2 regions of the Desulforamulus aquiferis genome follow, and region 2 is predicted to be linked to the other one. Evidence: predicted binding sites of a transcription regulator. Region 2 holds the regulator's gene; the other holds the start of a gene.
What was found. Region 2 encodes HrcA, which represses chaperone genes, less so after heat shock. Its sites were predicted from a motif close to TGTTAGCACTCNNNNNNNNNGAGTGCTAACA; they were not measured.
Positions count from the first base shown of each region.

Region 1: a site for HrcA is predicted at 3,346-3,376, ahead of groES (co-chaperone GroES). Genes of this name have one in related genera too.

Region 1 covers NZ_JARPTC010000001.1:38,515-47,828, reverse strand. Annotated here, with positions in the region: gene P6N53_RS00320 (retropepsin-like aspartic protease) at 322-696, opposite strand; gene P6N53_RS00315 (hypothetical protein) at 686-955, opposite strand; gene groL (chaperonin GroEL) at 1,327-2,967, opposite strand; gene groES (co-chaperone GroES) at 3,009-3,293, opposite strand; gene P6N53_RS00300 (MogA/MoaB family molybdenum cofactor biosynthesis protein) at 3,634-4,122, opposite strand; gene fdhD (formate dehydrogenase accessory sulfurtransferase FdhD) at 4,217-5,005, shown strand; gene P6N53_RS00290 (winged helix-turn-helix domain-containing protein) at 5,075-5,449, opposite strand; gene P6N53_RS00285 (molybdopterin biosynthesis protein) at 5,458-7,392, opposite strand; gene P6N53_RS00280 (molybdopterin molybdotransferase MoeA) at 7,420-8,649, opposite strand; gene P6N53_RS00275 (hypothetical protein) at 8,664-8,843, opposite strand; gene hemZ (coproporphyrinogen dehydrogenase HemZ) at 9,019-9,314, shown strand, end outside.
Region 2 covers NZ_JARPTC010000020.1:25,745-35,058, forward strand. Annotated here, with positions in the region: gene dnaJ (molecular chaperone DnaJ) at 1-297, opposite strand, end outside; gene dnaK (molecular chaperone DnaK) at 415-2,265, opposite strand; gene grpE (nucleotide exchange factor GrpE) at 2,301-2,867, opposite strand; gene P6N53_RS13410 (TCP-1/cpn60 chaperonin family protein) at 2,884-4,449, opposite strand; gene hrcA (heat-inducible transcriptional repressor HrcA) at 4,472-5,515, opposite strand; gene hemW (radical SAM family heme chaperone HemW) at 5,697-6,833, opposite strand; gene lepA (translation elongation factor 4) at 6,901-8,709, opposite strand; gene P6N53_RS13430 (hypothetical protein) at 8,793-9,134, opposite strand; gene spoIIP (stage II sporulation protein P) at 9,214-9,314, opposite strand, start outside.

The DNA.
Region 1 (9,314 bases), on a different contig from region 2:
TCCCAGTTGTCAATAAGTTTTTAGCATTATTTCCAGGTCGCCAGACACCCGTCCTGCTCATCCTGGCCAACTTCCCAGGTCATAGCGGGCCGGGTGACTTGCAGCTTACGGGTCTACTTGCATGTCTCTTATAAAGTATAATCTAGTAATGCCTTTAAGTGTCACACACAAGAGATAATATTTCTAGACTGTGCCATCAAGTAGACGAATACCCAACCCGAAACGCGTCGTTGCTTTAAGGGCTTGTCTAAATATATTTTTGTATTACTCTTAATCCAACGGGCTATTAGATACCTATGTTATAAAACATTCTTGGAGTTCTCACACAAGTGTTAGGGTTTCTAAATCTATAATTACCTTGGCTTTCAGCAAATAATCAAGCCCAATTATTCCGTCTATCTCAAATCCATAATCCATATCGCCAATCTGTATTTTAAAATTAGATATACTTCTAGTCCCTAATTGGAGCCTGTCTATGCACTTTTCATATACAAATTCTGTTCCACCAACGCCTCTGATTTGCCTAATAACATCCAGTGGTTCGGGGCCTAATCCTAAGTCAAGGGCGAGCTCAGCAGCGATGATGGTGGAGGCTGAACCAGTGTCAATAAGAAAATCATTAGAAGTTAGTGCCTTACCCTTATGTGTAAGTGTTGCAGTAACAAAGGGTAATCCATATTTTAATCTAAGATTCATAAATTGCCCTCACACCACTCCAGCGTTGCTCTATGATGTCTAATTCAGGTCGTGATGTATGCACAACATACAATTCTCTTTCTCGATATTTCCGATGTAGTTGTAAATATTGCTGCAATGCTTTGTTATTATCATCGCAAAAATTGTTGATGACGGCTATTTGGTTTACAATTCTCTTGTTTTCTTCGGTATGTGCTTCAATAGCTTCAATCAACAACCACTGATTTGGATAGGTTTTTTTTACTTCTTCCCACGTCATTGAAATTCCCCCGTTCGTTCAATTGGGTGCAATTTTTTCCTGACTATGCTAATACAATCTTACCAGAATTGAATATTAAAAACCACGATTAGAAATAGCATTAGCGTAGTTCAAAGGATACTTCGGTAATTATATTAAATATGAGTATTGATAGATTACCTGTTTGGCTGCAACTTAGGCCGTTATCTACCTACTAATGGCTGTGTGCTAGCTGAATATCTATATGCATCTCAGAAGTTCACCGAATTGATGAATAGACTATAAGAAATGTAATGACCACATTAGCTTTGTGAGCCAATGTGGTCAAAATGTGGTCATAGAACTATTTTATAACTTCCGACCCTTGATTTTACAGGGTTTAGGGGCACTTCTTACATCATGCCGCCCATGCCACCCATTCCGCCCATAGCGGCCATTGGGTTGGCACCGCCGCCTTCTTCAGGCTTATCGGAAATCAGGGTTTCGGTGGTAAGAATCATGGCTGCAATGGAAGCAGCATTTTGCAGAGCGGAGCGAGTAACTTTGGCAGGGTCAACGATACCAGCACCGATCATGTTAACATATTCTTCAGACATGGCGTTGAAGCCAATGCCCTTTTCAGTAACTTTTACTTTTTCTACAACTACGGAACCTTCAAGGCCAGCGTTGTTGGCAATCTGGCGGAGGGGTTCTTCCATAGCGCGCTTAACGATGTCAACACCGGTCTTAGCATCGCCATCCAGAACGATTTCATCTAAAGATGCAATGAGATCAACATAAGCGGTGCCGCCACCAGGAACTATACCTTCTTCAACTGCTGCACGGGTAGCGTTGAGGGCGTCATCAATACGCAGCTTCTTCTCTTTCATTTCAACCTCGGTAGCTGCACCAACCTGGATAACTGCTACACCGCCGGCCAGTTTAGCCAAACGCTCTTGTAGCTTCTCACGGTCGAAATCAGAGGTGGTTTCTTCGATTTGCTTCTTGATTTGAGCAACGCGGCCTTCGATATTTTCTTGCTCACCAGCACCACCAACGATGATGGTTTCTTCTTTCTTAACACGGATCTGGCGTGCGGTACCCAGCATTTCAAGGGTAGTCTTATCAAGCTTCAGGCCAACTTCCTCAGTAATTACAATACCACCTGTAAGGGTAGCGATATCTTCCAGCATAGCCTTACGGCGATCGCCAAAGCCAGGAGCCTTAACAGCAACAACATTTAAAGTACCACGCAGTTTGTTCAGCACCAGGGTAGCAAGAGCTTCACCTTCCAGGTCTTCACAAATGATTAGTACAGGCTTATTGCCGGTCTGAACAACTTTTTCCAGCACAGGAAGGATTTCCTGAACGGAAGCAATTTTCTTATCAGTAATTAAAATATAGGGATCGGACAAAGCAGCTTCCATTTTATCTGTGTCAGTAATCATATATGGGGAGATATAACCCCTGTCAAAATTCATACCTTCAACTACTTCTAAAGTAGTACCGATGCCCTGGGATTCTTCTACAGTGATAACACCGTCTTTGCCTACTTTTTCCATAGCTTCAGCAATCAGGTTGCCAATGGAATCATCGTTTGCAGAAATAGTTGCCACCTGGGCAATTGCTTCCTTGCTCTCGATGGGTTTAGACATAGCTTTAATTTCTTCTACAGCCTTCTCAACGGCTTTTTCAATACCGCGCTTAATGATCATGGGGTTAGCACCTGCAGCTACGTTTTTCAAGCCTTCACGAACAAGGGCCTGAGCTAAAACTGTAGCAGTGGTAGTACCGTCACCGGCAACATCATTGGTTTTGGTAGCAACCTCTTTAACCAGCTGGGCACCCATATTTTCGAAGTGATCGGGTAGTTCGATTTCCCGAGCAATTGTTACACCGTCATTGGTAATGGTGGGAGCACCAAATTTTTTATCCAGAACAACGTTACGACCCTTAGGTCCGAGAGTAACTTTAACAGCCTCAGCAAGGGCGTTTACACCCTTTTCAAGAGCTTTACGGGCATCTTCCCGGAAAATTATTTCTTTGGCCAAGATCTTCAACCTCCTTGAATTGTTTAACGTTAAACTTATTTAAGTTATTCAATTACAGCCAGAATATCCATTTCCCGAAGAATTAAAAATTCTTCTTCATCGATTTTCACTTCGTTACCTGCGTACTTAGAGAAAAAGACTTTGTCACCGGCTTTTAAATCGATGGTTGCACGCTGACCATTCTCCATTAGACGTCCGGGACCAACAGCAATTACTTCACCCTGCTGAGGCTTTTCCTTAGCAGTATCCGGCAGCACAATGCCGCTTTTGGTCTTTTCTTCCTGGGGCAGTGCCTTTACAACTACCCTGTCACTTAATGGTTTAATCACAAAAAACCCTCCTTTAGAATTATTAAGGTTTTTTTAAAATTTCGGGTTATGTTGTTAGCACTCGTTAATGTTGAGTGCTAACACCCAGTAATATAATATAGAACAAGAAAATTAAAAGCAAGCACTCCGAGAGTAAAAATTCCTAAATGAGTACTAATTTATCCAAATTACGGATAGTTATCTTTTAATTTCTCCTTCTACATTAGAATTACTGGTTTTATTAATCCCTTTTAAACCCAATTATATTTTTACCATATATCTGGTTATTTTATACTTTATTTAATAAAAATTGCCATTTTATTTAGGTCGATTTATTTCCGAATTGTTCTACTTTTAAAAGCTACCCTTGCCCGCATTCTCCGCCCCGACCAGATAAAATTTCTAGGCCATGGGGCAGCACAGGCATTATTACCTCCAGGCACTCCCTGACTCCTTTAACACTGCCGGGAAGATTTACTATTAGGGTCTTACCTCTGGTTCCACTAACGGCTCTGGACAGCATTGCCTTGGGAGTCTTCTTAAGACTTTCAGCCCTGATGGCCTCCGCCAGGCCAGGAACATTTCTGTCAATGACAGCCAGGGTTGCCTCCGGTGTGTTGTCCCTAGGACTTAGACCTGTACCACCCGTGGTAAGTATAAGGTCTAAATTATGCAGGTCTGATAATTCGACCAGGGTTGCCTTGATTACTTCCAAATCATCTGGTATAACTCTATATTGCTCAACCTGCCCCAAATTTGCTACCATTTCTTTGATGGTGGCCCCGCTAATATCTTCCCTTTGCCCCTGGGAACCCTTGTCACTCATGGTTATAATGCCTATTCTATACACGTTTATCACCTCTGTTTTTGAACTAACCTTCACAATCCTGATATATTGGGTTAAAATTAAACTAACTCGTATTAATGACCTAGGGGGTTGGGCGATGGTCTGGCACTTAAACAAAACAACTTCAAACATTGTCAAGATTAAGGGAGATAAGATTATCCGTACCGATGACTTGATCGTTCGTGAAGTCCCGGTCACACTGTTTCTTAATGGTAAAGAATTTGTGACTATGGTTTGTTCTCCTGAGGGCCTTGAGGAGCTGGCTGTAGGTTTTTTATGTTCAGAGGGTCTGGTCCAGACACCTGAAGACCTTATTGAAGTTAAGGTTGACTCGGAGAACGGTGTGATTCATGTTCAGGCCTCAGAGGGTGAATCAGAGGCAAAATTCCTCAAGAGAAATATCACTTCCTGCTGCGGCAGGGGAAGGCCGGTTTTTTACTTTGTAAACGACGCCAAAAGCATGAACAAGATAACAAGCAATTTACTTGTTAGCCCCGGACAGGTATGGGACTTGTCCGACAGGCTGGAAGAAATGTCGGTTTTATTCCGGCAAACCGGCGGAGTGCATAATGCAGCCCTTTGTGCACCCACGGAAGTGATACTCTTTTATGAAGATGTGGGTCGCCACAATGCAGTAGATAAGATCTTTGGACGGGCCTTTTTAAACCGCATTCCCCTGGATGATAAAATACTTGTTTTCAGTGGACGTGTTTCTTCAGAAATAATCATCAAGGTCGGAAAAATGGGCCTGCCGGTTATAATTTCTCGCTCTGCTCCCACTGACCTAGGCCTTGAGATGGCCAATAAGCTAGGTATAACGGTGGTTGGCTTTGCTAAGGGTGAACGTATGAATGTCTATACCTATCCTGAACGTATCCTGGGGTAAGAAGGGTAAGGGTAATCCCCTTACCCTTCTTTATTGCTTCGGGATTATTAAAACCCAGTTGTATCTTTTTCAACAAAAGGTACTCTTAAAGATTAGCTCCACTGCCTGATCCACCTGACGGCGAAACTCACCAAAGGATTCCACCAGCCTTACCCCTTCCTCAGTTAAAGAAGCACCCCCACCGGCATCCCCACCGATTTGGGTAGCTACTAAAGGAAAGCCCCAATTTTTTTCAGCGGTTTTTATCTTGCCCCAGGCAGCACGATAAGACATGCCCATAACCCGGGCGGCCTGGGAGATAGATCCATGTTCTTTGACATTGAGGAGTAAATAATACAAACCATCTCCAAAATTGGTACCACCCCGCTCCAACCAAACTTTACTATTTGGTTGAAAGAGCTCCTCAAGGGACTGGCGAAGGTACCTGGAGTTATCCTGTGCCATTTTTCCTCCTATATGCCCTGACGGTACATTACCCCGCCACAATCTCTTAAATCATAGCCCCCTAAAGCCTCTACCTGCTCTTTAAATTCTGGAGTAGCAATAACTTCCAGGAGCCTTTGAATATACGGAGTTTCCCAATATTCACCAGGAATGCAAAGGTCGTATCTTTCCTCCACCACCGGCACAAAGTCCAGTTCCAGTGCGTTAGCTGCAGCCAAAATTCCTAATCCCGCATCGGCATCACCACTGGCCACAGCAGCAGCAACAGCCATATGGGTATATTCTTCTCGACCGTATCCGTAGATAGTGTCTGGATTAATCCCCAGTTGGTTTAGCTTGTAGTCCAGTAATATTCTGGTTCCGGCACCCCTTTGTCGATTTATAAACCTTATACCTTCCCGGGCAAGATCCTCTAAGCCTTTAATGTTAAGTGGGTTACCCTTGGCCACCATTAGACCTTGCTGGCGATAGACCAGGTTTAGCAAAATTGCTGGCCGGTCACCCAATAATCTTTTAAGGTAACTTATATTGTATTCACCTGTTTCCTCATCCAGCAGGTGAGTGCCTGCACAGTGGCATTCACCCTTCTTGATGGCCGACAGCCCCCCAAGGCTTCCTACATTGGCACTGGATAAGCTGGCATCAGGAAATCTCTTGCGCAGGTGATTGGCCAGGATATCTAGGGCCATGTCATGGCTGCCTATAATTACGGTTGTTTGCCTTACCGCCTCTAGGGGTCTCATTAATTCTATTTTTACAGTTTCCCCGGCCCTATATCCCTCGGAAAGTCTTGGTACCCTTAACATGCCATCAGCTCTCACCAGTGACATGATTATGCCTGCCCCCCTAGAAATTGGCGTGGCCACAATTTTTTCTCCCACCTGGCCCAGCTTAACCCTGATAAATTCCTCCACTCCCATGGGGGAAGGCATCTTACGGGAAATAATAGCCTCCGCATATTCAGGTTCTGGAGGAACTGAGCCTAATTTTCGATATATAATTGGACGTACAAATATTTCCATGGTCAGGGCTGCAGAGACCGGGTAACCAGGTATGCCAATCACCGGCTTACCCTTTACCTCCCCAAGGATTACAGGTTTACCAGGTTTAATGGCTGCTCCATGGGTCAGAACTGTACCTAATTCCCTGATTAGCTGGGCGGTAAAATCTTCTCGCCCAGCAGATGAACCAGCATTAATTACTACCATGTCTGCCTCTTCCACCGCCGTGCAAACCGCTTCCTTAAGCTTATCCCAATCGTCCACAGTTATTGCCCGTCTGATTGGTTCGCCACCCCAGGTTTTCACCATGGCCCCAAGTACCCTTGTATTGTATTCAATGATATCACCGGGCTTAAGCTCTGTCCCAGGCTGTACCAACTCGGTTCCTGTGGGCAGCAGGGCCACCCTGGGCCTAGAATAAACTTTTATTTTACCGATACCGCCAGCTAAAATACCACCTATATCCACTGGCCGGATAGTGTGATTGGCGGGCAGGATCATTTCCGTAGCTACCAAATCTTCTCCAATGGCCCTAACGTGCTGCCAGGGAGAGGCGGCGGAGGTGATTTCAAAAACATCATCTTCCACAAAATGAATATCTTCAATCATTATTACAGCATCACATCCAGGAGGCAGCGGATCACCGGTATCCACCACCTGGGCCCTTTCACCCAACTTTATCTGCCTTGGCTCTGCATCCGAGGCACCAAAGGTAAGGGCTGAATCCACCGCAATTCCATCCATGGCAGAAGCGTTATAATGGGGGGAGGAATTGGCTGCAAATATTGGTGCTGCCGTTACCCGGCCTAATGCTTCCTCTACAGCAATTAACTCCGGGTTAGCCGGCTGCAGGGTACCTTTGGCCTCCAGGTGCTTTAGCAGACCCTCCAAGGCCTCCTCCCATGGCCGGTCATCAAGATATACATCTCTTTTATTCCTCATTTGACCGTCTCCTTGCAATATTTTAAGTTAAAACAACCATACATCTACAAGTTCTCCAGCTTCTACCCCTTCTTTGGAAAGGGGTAGGTGAGCCACACCATCGGCCTTAACCATGGTGCTGATTAGTCCGGATTTTCCTAAAACAGGTTCCGCCACTATTGAACCATCTTCTAAGCGGAGTAAAGTTACCCTAATAAAATCATCTCTGCCTGTTGCCGAGTGCATATTACGATTAATGGCCGCCCTCAAGGGAAATACCTTCCTTGCCAGGGGTAACCCAGCGGTCTCAATTATAGGTCTGGCTAAAAGGTCAAAAACAATCATGGCCGAGACAGGGTGCCCCGGCAGGCCAAAGACAGGTTTTCCCTGTACCACTGCACCTATTGAAGGTTTCCCTGGTTTGACGGCAATGCCATGAAATAACACTCCGGGTTCGCCAATGGTTTCAATTACCTTAGCTGTAACATCCCTGGCTCCCACAGAACTACCCCCTGAAACAAGCACTAAATCATTATCATTTAGAGCCTTTTCCATGGTACCCTTTAATGAGTCAAATTCGTCCTCAACTATACCGTATAGTTGGGGAGCTCCGCCCGCCTCCAGAACCTGCCCATACAAGGCATAGGAGTTAATATCCCTAACCTTTCCCAGCTCAGCCTCCTTTGACGGGTCAACCAACTCATTACCCGTTGATATGATCCCTACCCTAAGGGGTAGGTTAACAGGAACCTTGGTAACGCCAACAGCCGCTAATAGACCCAAGTCCTGTGGCCTTATCCGGTGACCGGCCTGCAGAACCACTGTACCAGCCTTTACGTCTTCGCCCCGGCGAACAACATTATCTCCTGGTGCCACCGGTTTGGTTACGCCAATGGTTAGTTCGTCCAATTCCTCAGTATACTCGACCATCACCACGGCATCCGCTCCCTGGGGCAGCATTCCTCCGGTGGGAATTGACCAGGCTTGTCCGGGCGCCACAGTACCAACTGCCTCCTGGCCCATCAATACCTCCCCGGTAACGTTGACATAGGAGGGCAAAGATTCTGTGGCCCCAAAGGTATCCTTGGCCCGGACAGCGTATCCATCCATGGTGGAACGGTCAAAACCGGGAACATCCTCCACCGCACAAATGTCCCTGCTTAAAATCCTATTTAGTCCATTTAGCAGGGGAACAATCTCTTCCCGGTTTCCCTTTGTCAGGTGCTGGGCCAAAGTGCTCCGGGCCTGTTGTACCGTTAGCACATTAAATAACTCCAAGACTACCCCTCCGCTTAAAAACAGCCTAATTCACAGGCCTTTATTTTTATTTTATTCAGATCGCAAATATCTCCTATAACCTTTGGGGGGACCTTAAACTCCCCGGCAATTTTGCGGGCAGCAGTACAAGAAAGCTTTCCTTCTTTAGCCCCTTCCCTGACAGCCTGAACCAGTTTTTCATCATACTCACTCACAAGTTTCTCCCCCTTTTTATTAAATACTATCTTTTGTGTTATTATTACATTACAATGGCAGATTATCCTGCTTGTGCCAGGGCTTGTTATGTCTTTTTTTACATAACGAGCCGATTAATAATTATTCTGGTATTCCCATAATAGAAATAATCAGATACTAAGGAGCGAAGTAAACGTGATTATTGGTCTGACTGGTGAAGCCGTAGATTACGTCGGAACCATACAAGATATAATATGGCTGTTCTTTCCCGGGGCAGAATTATTACCAAACAATACAGCAGGCACATACATCAAGCTGGAATTTGGCAATGAGGGAAACGGACTTTGGGCTGAGGCTCAGTTTTATCATCAGGGTGCTGCCAATGCCTATCGGGAAAATGGCACTCCCCTCACACCTGGGGAAGAGGCCAATGAATTTAAGAGATTGGCCAAACTGGTAATTTATCTTTCACTGGCAGCTGCCACCTCGCA
Region 2 (9,314 bases):
ATCAAATATATCTCCCAAACCGCCGCCGAAGTCAGCACCGCCAAATCCGCCAGCACCAAAACCTTGACCGTCGGTTGCTGCATGCCCAAATTGGTCGTAAGCAGCCCTTTTTTCCTGATCACTGAGCACAGCATAGGCCTCGGCAATTTCTTTAAATTTGGCCTCAGCTTCATCTTTGTTACCAGAATAGGCATCAGGGTGGTATTGTCGGGCCAGCTTACGGTAAGCTTTCTTCAAATCCTCTGGCGAAGCGTCCCGGGAAACCCCAAGCACTTCATAATAATCCCGTTTAGCCATATTTCACCACCTAAAATCAAAAATTACAAAAATAGTATCACTGGAAGAAAGGCACGCAATAATCATTCCCTTTAATGCGTGCCTTTAAGAAACACTTATCTATTATATTACAGGGGACTATTTATTGTCGTCTTTTTTCTCATCTTTAATTTCATAATCAGCATCTACCACATTATCCTTACCCGCTGTATCCCCGCAGGAACCTCCTGCACAACCTCCCTGGGCCTCCTGCTGTGCATTTTGCTGATACATTGCTGAGGTTAACTCATATAAGGGTTTGGTTAATGCTTCCAGTTTATTTTTAATTTCATCAATGTCATTGCCACCAAGGGCAGCCTTAAGTTCCTCAATGGCCTTTTTCAGGTTATCCACCTGAGCTTGATCCGCCTTATCACCAAGATCGGTTATTGTTTTCTCTGCTTGATAAATCATGGTGTCAGCCTGATTTCTGATCTCAACGGACTCTTTACGCTTCTTATCCTCTTCGGCAAACTTCTCGGCATCATTAACCATCGTATTAATTTCATCATCCGATAAACCGCCGGTTCCTGTAATAGATATACTCTGTGCTTTGCCTGTGCCCATATCCTTGGCGGACACGGATACTATACCGTTAACGTCTATATCAAATTTGACTTCAATCTGGGGTACGCCCCTTGGCGCCGGGGGAATTCCGGTAAGTTGGAACTTACCCAGGGTTTTATTATCCCCAGCCATCTGACGCTCACCTTGCAGCACGTGAATCTCAACCGAGGTCTGGTTATCAGCTGCAGTGGAGAAAATCTGGCTCTTTGATGTGGGAATAGTAGTATTGCGATCAATCAAGCGGGTAAACACACCACCCAGGGTTTCAATGCCCAGAGATAAAGGGGTGACATCCAGTAGCAGGACATCCTTAACCTCACCGGCTAATACCCCTGCCTGGATGGCAGCACCTATGGCTACACACTCATCAGGGTTAATACCCTTATGGGGCTCCTTGCCCAGGAATTTGCGTATTGCCTCCTGAACCGCTGGAATACGGGTAGAGCCACCAACCATCAGCACTTTATTGATTTCATTAGCGCTTAATCCTGAGTCAGCTAAGGCCTGGCGTGTGGGGCCCATGGTTTTTTCCACCAGATCAGCGGTTAACTCATCAAATTTAGCCCTAGTCAAATTAATATCCAAGTGAACCGGACCATCTGGCCCAACGGAAATAAAGGGTAAGTTAATATTTGAGGTTACTACACCAGACAATTCAATTTTTGCTTTTTCAGCGGCTTCCTTTAGTCGCTGCATAGCCATTTTATCCTTGGCAAGGTCTATGCCGGTCTCTTTCTTGAACTCACTGGCCAGGTATTCCATTACCCGGTGGTCAAAGTCATCTCCACCCAGTCGGTTATTACCACTGGTGGCTTTCACCTCAAAAACTCCCTCACCAAGCTCCAGGATGGAAACATCAAAGGTACCGCCGCCCAAGTCAAACACCAGGACAGTTTGATCCTCTCCCTTATCCAACCCATAGGCTAAAGCTGCAGCTGTAGGCTCGTTGATGATCCTCAGTACTTCAAGCCCAGCAATCTTGCCGGCGTCCTTGGTGGCCTGACGTTGCGAGTCACTGAAATAAGCTGGCACAGTAATAACTGCCTGGGTAACAGATTGACCAAGGTAAGCCTCAGCATCTGCCTTTAGCTTTGACAGAACCATGGCCGATATTTCCTGGGGTGAATAGTCTTTACTCTCAATAGTTACCTTATAGTTGGTCCCCATATGACGTTTAATTGAAAGGACTGTGCGATCGGGATTACTAACAGCCTGACGTTTAGCAACCTGCCCTACTAAACGCTCACCTGTTTTAGAAAAACCTACGGCAGATGGTGTTGTACGTGCCCCCTCGGCATTTGGAATAACTACCGCCTCTCCGCCTTCCATTACAGCAACGCAGGAGTTAGTAGTACCTAAATCAATACCAATTACTTTTCCCATTGTTTTCAACCTCCTGAGAAAATTATGTTTAATTTTTAGGACCTGGCTACTTTAACCATAGCAGGTCTAATTATCTTTCCTTTTAGAAAGTATCCTTTTCTTAGTTCCTCAACCACCGTATTTTCCGGACTCCCTGTATCCTCCACCTGCATAACAGCCTCATGGTGATTAGGATCAAATTGCTCTCCTACAGAAGGCACGGGGGTCAGCCCTTCATTGGTAAGTACCTCTATAAACTGACGGTGAATCATTTCTACCCCGCTGACAAACTTATCTCCACCATCACCGGAAGAAGCAAGGGCCCTTTCAAAATTATCCAGCACAGGTAGTAATTCCTTAATTAAATGCTCAGAACCATACTTTATAAGGTCTTCTCTCTCCTGGCGACTGCGACGGCGTAAATTTTCATAATCTGCTTGTAGCCTTAAAGCCCTGTTATTATTAGCCTCTGCCTCTGCGTTCTTTTCGTCCAGCAGCCTTTTAAGTTCAGCAGGGTCATGGGATACCTCGGTCTGATTGTCTGCCATTACTTCAGGTTCCAAAACTTCAGGTTCCACCACTTCCTTTTTTAATTCTTCCTGATTTAAATTATTTTTGGTCACTCTATCACTCCTCAAACTACTGCTCATGGTTATCTCCAGCAGCCTGTTTATAATCTCTCATCTTTATAATGGTATCAATCCTAAGTATGGCTTCAGCTATCTCACCTGCCGCCTTCAATGCATGGATTTTAACCAGGGCCGGATCCAATACACCCAGTTCCAGCATGTCGGCTATCTCCCCGGTGTCACAGTCCACTGCCAGGGAGCTATTATTTTGCTCCACCTGGGCTGCCAATACGTCCCCTATTTTTTCCAAGGGATTAAAGCCAGCATTGGAAACTATCTGAGCCAGAGGGCGTTTTAAAGCCTCTGCCACACAGTCAACACCATAGGCCGCCATACCACGGGTGTTTTCTCGGATCTTTTCTACCTCCCTGGCCACGGCTAATTCCACTGAGCCTCCCCCGGGAACAACTCCCCCCTTGATAGAAGCTTGAACAGAACTAGCAGCATCCTTGGCAATGCGTTCCCTCTCACCCACCACTTCCTCGGTGGCCGCACCAACCAGCACAGTGGCCATCGGCTTGCCATAGCCATTTAATATCCAAACCTGCTCAAGTTTTTCGTCTTCAAGGACTCTGTTTGCCTTACCCAAGTATTTTTCTAGTTCCATGGACTCCTTTTTCAAACCGGTTCGTTTAATGATCCTGGCCCCTGTGTGCTCTGCTGCCCGGCGGAGTTCCTTTGCTAATACTCGTTGAACCACCATAATACCAGCATCGGTAAGCATTTCCTCTGCTATATCGTCAACTCCCCGATCCACCAGAACTAAACCGACTCCCAGATTAATTATCCTTTGCACATTGGCTCTGAATTCACTCTGGAGTTCCAAATAACGTGCAAAGCCCGCTTCCGTGCTAAGGGCCTCATCTTCAATTTCTTCAGGCTCCAGGGCATCATCAATAACCAGAATCTTAACATCATCCAGGTTCCTTGGCATTTGCTTATTAATGGTTTCCTTATTAAGGATTACACCCATGAACACCTGGTTTGAGGCCCCTTCTTCAGAAACCACCGTATCGGCAAGCTTAAAATTGGGGTCCAATAACTTATTACGGCCAATTAAACGGGCAGATTCCACCACCAAATCGGCAATATCCTGGTGCTCCCTACCAGCAACCAAGGCCACCTGATGAACCCAAGAATGCCGCAAGTCCTCCATGGGTAGGGTTTTTTCCTTGATAGCTTCCAATGCTCGCCGCACCCCGGTTCTTATGCCCTCTATGACTCGGGCCACCGGTACCCCCTTAGCCACCTGTTCAACCCCGGCACCCACCAGGGCGCCTGCCATAACCGTGGCAGTGGTGGTTCCATCTCCTATCTCTTCCTGTTGGGCTTTAGCAATATTTATCACCATCCTGGCCGCCGGGTGGTTTGCTTCCATCATGGTAAGAATAGTTACCCCATCATTGGTAATTACCACTTCTCCAAACTTATCTACCAGCATAGTGTCAAGACCCTTTGGTCCTAGGGTTCCTTCCACCGCCGAGGCAATAGCCCTAACGGCATTTGAATTTGTCATCAGGGCAGCCAGTTTTTCATTTACTTCAGCCCCCTGGCTGGCCTGCTGTTTGAGACTCACTACAGTCCCTCCTTTAATAAACTCAACCTTTACCCTTAAGAATACTCTCCAATACCCTGGAAAGATTCCTTGTCATATGATCCACCACTGTAACTACTTTAGCATATTCCATTCTGGTTGGTCCCAAGACACCAATAGTCCCCAGGACTTTATTGCCAACCCTATAGCTGGCTGTAACCATACTGCAATTTTGAATTTCTTGTCTGGCATTTTCATTGCCAATTTTCACAGTTACACCCTGGATTCCCTGGGAATGCTCCAGTATATCCCGCAGCATTTCCTCCTGTTCCAAAAGGGATAATAGAACCTTTACCTTATCAACATTGTGAAACTCCGGTTGATTGAGGATATTGAATACCCCGTCTAAATATATTTTATCCTCCGCCTCCGTTGTTAGCCTATCTTGCATCAGTTCAAGGGCCAAATCCAGTATATGCCTGTGCTTATGCAGCTCAAAATATACTTCTTTAATCAGTGCAAGTCTGATATTGTCCATGTTTTTGCCCTGCAGCTTGGCGTTAAGGACACTGGATATTTGCTCCAAATCTTGTTGAGTAATACTCTCCGGTATAGACATTATTTGGTGCTGCACAGCTCCGGTATCCATCACTACAATCAATATTGCTTGGGCTGGTGCCATCAAGACCAGTTGAATATGTTTGAAGTTGCTTGTTGCCATTTGAGGTGACCGCACCAGGGCTGTATAGTTTGTCAGTTTGGCTAACATTCTGCCGGTCCGGTTAATCACTTCTCCGACTTCCCGAACTTTATTTTCATATCCCCGGTGGATGGTGTTTTCTTCCTCCCTGGTTAGCTCTTCCCTCTGCATTAGACAGTCAACATAATAGCGATAACCCATATCTGAGGGAATACGTCCAGCTGAAGTATGTGGCTGTTCAATAAATCCCATTTCTTCTAAGTCAGCCATCTCATTTCTAATTGTTGCGGGACTTACCCCCAATTTATATTTACGGGATATAGTTCTGGAACCAACTGGCTCAGCAGTATTTATATAATCTTTAATGATGGCCAACAGAATCTGCTGTTTTCGTTCATCCATTTTCACGTCGGCACACCTCCTGACTACACCCTGATGCAGGGTGTTAGCACTCTAATGTGTTGAGTGCTAATTCTAATTAAAAATTTAGCAAAAGCAAAATTATTTGTCAAGCAACTGCCATTGAAGTAATTATTAAAACAGTTATATTTTGCCATAACTAATGGATTTTAATTCTTTTTTCATCTATTTAAACAAATTCACAGAAAACCCTATTTGCCACAGGTACGCCCTTGTCAGTTAATTTCAATATGCCCTTGTGCAGCTCCACTAAACCTTCCTGCTGCAATTTCTTAATCTGTTTTCCAAAAACCTCGCTCACGCAAACTCCAAATCGTGTCTTAAAGGCATTTAACTCCAAACCTTCAGTTAATCGAAGTCCCAGGAATATTGTATCCCCCATTTGCTCTTCCCGCCCTAAAGTACGGGATTCTTCTATGGGTCTTCTCCCCGAAAATAGAAGTCTAGTGTATTCCTCTAGACTGCTGACATTGCTAAAACGGGTTCCATCCATAAATGAATGGGCAGCCGGCCCCAAACCCAAGTAGTTATTATTGTGCCAGTAGATTAAGTTATGCTGGCATAGGAAATTGGGCCTGGCAAAATTGGATATTTCATACTGGCCATATCCCAAGGTTGACAGGGTTTTGATTCCTAGCAGATACATTTCCAATTCCAATTCCTCGGGACAGACTTTAGTTTTTCCTGCATCCACTGCGTCCGCAAGGGGAGTTCCTTCCTCCAACTGCAGGCCATAGCAAGATAGGTGTTCCGGTCGCCATGCCGCCACTACTTCCAGTGTTCGTCTCCACTGTTCTAAGGTTTGGCCCGGCAATCCGAAAATCAAATCAAGATTAAGGTTATTAAATCCTGCCCTTCTGGCAAACTCTACGGCTTGTTCTGCCTCGCGAAAACTATGTATACGACCAATGGATCGCAATAGATCTTGATGGGTGGATTGTACTCCTAAGCTTAGTCTATTGTATCCGGCCTCCTTAAGACCCTTTAGCTTTTCGAAGTCAACTGTACCGGGATTAGCCTCTATACTGATTTCAGCCTGGGATACAATATCAAATGCCCGATGTATCTGTTCCAAAATTCGTTCCAAATACCCGGGCATAAGACAAGTGGGCGTTCCCCCGCCCACAAAAATTGTAGCTATCTTTTTATTTTCTGGGCACAGGGTTTCCGAGTAAAAATTTATTTCTTTGATCAAAGAATCCAGGTAAGTATCTGCCTGTTCTCTATTTAGAGGATAAGAAACGAAATCACAGTAAAGACATTTGCGCAGGCAAAAGGGAACATGAATATACAGTCCTATGGCCATAGCTGTGTATGTCCGGGGTCAGGCACAGGTCCTAAATTTCTCAAATAACCGTTCATGTTACACCTCGTTACTTTTCTTCGATACTTAATACAGCCATGAAGGCTTCTTGAGGTATTTCCACGTTACCAACCTGCTTCATGCGCTTCTTACCTTCTTTTTGCTTTTCTAAAAGCTTTCTCTTTCGGGAAATGTCCCCACCGTAGCATTTAGCCAGAACATCCTTACGCTGGGCTTTGATAGTTTCTCTGGCAATAATCTTATTGCCAATTGCCGCCTGGACCGGAATCTCAAACATCTGCCTGGGTATTAAGGCACGAAGCCTCTCCACAAGAGCCCTGCCCCGGGTTTGGGCCCGTTCTTTATGAATGATACAGGATAAAGCATCCAGGGGCTCGCCGTTCAACAGTATATCCATCTTAACCAAATCAGATTGTCGGTAACCTGTCAATTCATAATCCAGGGAAGCATAGCCCTTGGTACGTGACTTTAATTGGTCAAAGAAATCAAAAATTATCTCCGAGAGGGGTATCTCATAGGTCAACATAACCCTATTGACACCCATATATTCCATATTGCTGTAGACTCCACGCTTACCCTGACAAAGTTCCATAACAGTTCCCACAAAATCCTTTGGTACCATAATGGTGGCCTTCACAAAGGGTTCCTCAATCATCTCAATGTTATTAACAGGAGGTAGATTCGACGGATTATCAATCTCTACAACTTCACCTTTGGTGGTAGTCACCCGATATATAACACTTGGTGCCGTTGTGATTAAGCTTAGGCCATACTCCCGTTCCAGACGCTCCTGAATAATTTCCATATGTAAAAGGCCAAGGAAGCCACAGCGGAAACCAAAGCCGAGGGCCTCAGAGGTCTCTGGTTCATATATTAGTGAAGCATCGTTGAGCCGCAGCTTGTCCAAGGCATCCCTAAGATCTTCATAATCAACTGTTTCCACCGGGTACAACCCACAGAACACCATAGGTGTAACCTTACGGTAACCTGGTAGGGGCTGTGGCGCCGGGTTACTTGCTGATGTGATGGTGTCACCCACCCTTACATCCTGAACGTTTTTCATACTGGCTGCCACAAAACCAACTTCGCCGGTACTTAATTGATCAACAAAATTCATATTGGGATTAAAGACACCCACTTCATTGACTTCAAATTCCTTTTGGGTAGCCATCATTCTAATACGCATACCTGGCTTAAGAGTACCTTGAACAACCCTTATATAGGCAATGACTCCCCGGTAGGCATCGTAGTGAGAGTCAAAAATCAAAGCCTGCAGCGGTTCCTTGGGATTTCCCTTTGGTGGCGGAACCTTCCTAACCACTTGCTCAAGAATCTCAGGAATGCCTATACCGCTTTTCGCAGAAGCTAAAACCGCATCAGTGGCATCTAGCCCGATGACCTCTTCAATTTCCCCTTTAACCCGCTCAGGCTCAGCACTGGGCAGGTCAATTTTATTTATTACCGGAATTATTTCCAAGTCATTTTCCAAGGCCAGGTAAACATTGGCCAAAGTCTGGGCTTCAATACCCTGGGACGAGTCAACAACCAGCAGAGCACCTTCACAGGCTGCCAAGCTCCTAGATACCTCATAGGTAAAGTCAACGTGCCCAGGGGTATCAATCAAGTTTAGTTGATATTCCTCACCATCCGCTGCGGTATAAAAAAGGCGAACTGCCTGCAGTTTGATGGTAATACCCCGCTCCCTCTCAAGATCCATTTTATCCAATACTTGCTCGGTCATTTCACGCTGACTTAGGGCTCCGGTACTTTCCAATAATCTATCTGCCAATGTAGATTTACCGTGATCAATATGTGCTATAATACAGAAATTCCTAATACGGTTTTGGGGCGTTGCCATTACTTAATTCCTCCCTCATCCCAAAAACGACATACTATTTCATTATAGCACCCCTTGGGCCTGTCTTCAACTTTACAATAAAACTAAATTTTCTCCTTAACCCATTGGTTTACTGCCTTAACTTTTTCTGAGTTTAGCAGCAGCTCCCAATGCTCTCTGGCTTCGCCTTTTACAGAGGTAATATCCTGCAGGGCGGCTTTATAGTACTCAGCTGTTCTTAACTCCAGCTCACCAAAGTCTATTTCCAGCATTTCACCCAGTAGATGAATTTCCACCCCGCCCTCACCATTTTTAAGTACCTCAAAGGCCCTCAGGGGTTCTTCAGGAAGTACTAAGAGATTAAAATGATTTGAGGTAGTATTTATACCTATAAATATCAGTGAAAGAAATACTAAAATGCTCAGCAGATAAAAAATTCGACGCAAAATAAGGCACCTCCCCAACTCTAGGATGCGCCTCTAGCTTAAACAATATACATATTTTGCCAGATAACTGAGGCTGAAACTAAATTACTTCCCCCGCATTTTCTTCTACTTGGTAATCCAGTTCTAGATGGTTTAATGTTTCTTCTTCTAAATTTGTGACTTCTTTAGCCTTAAGCTTCT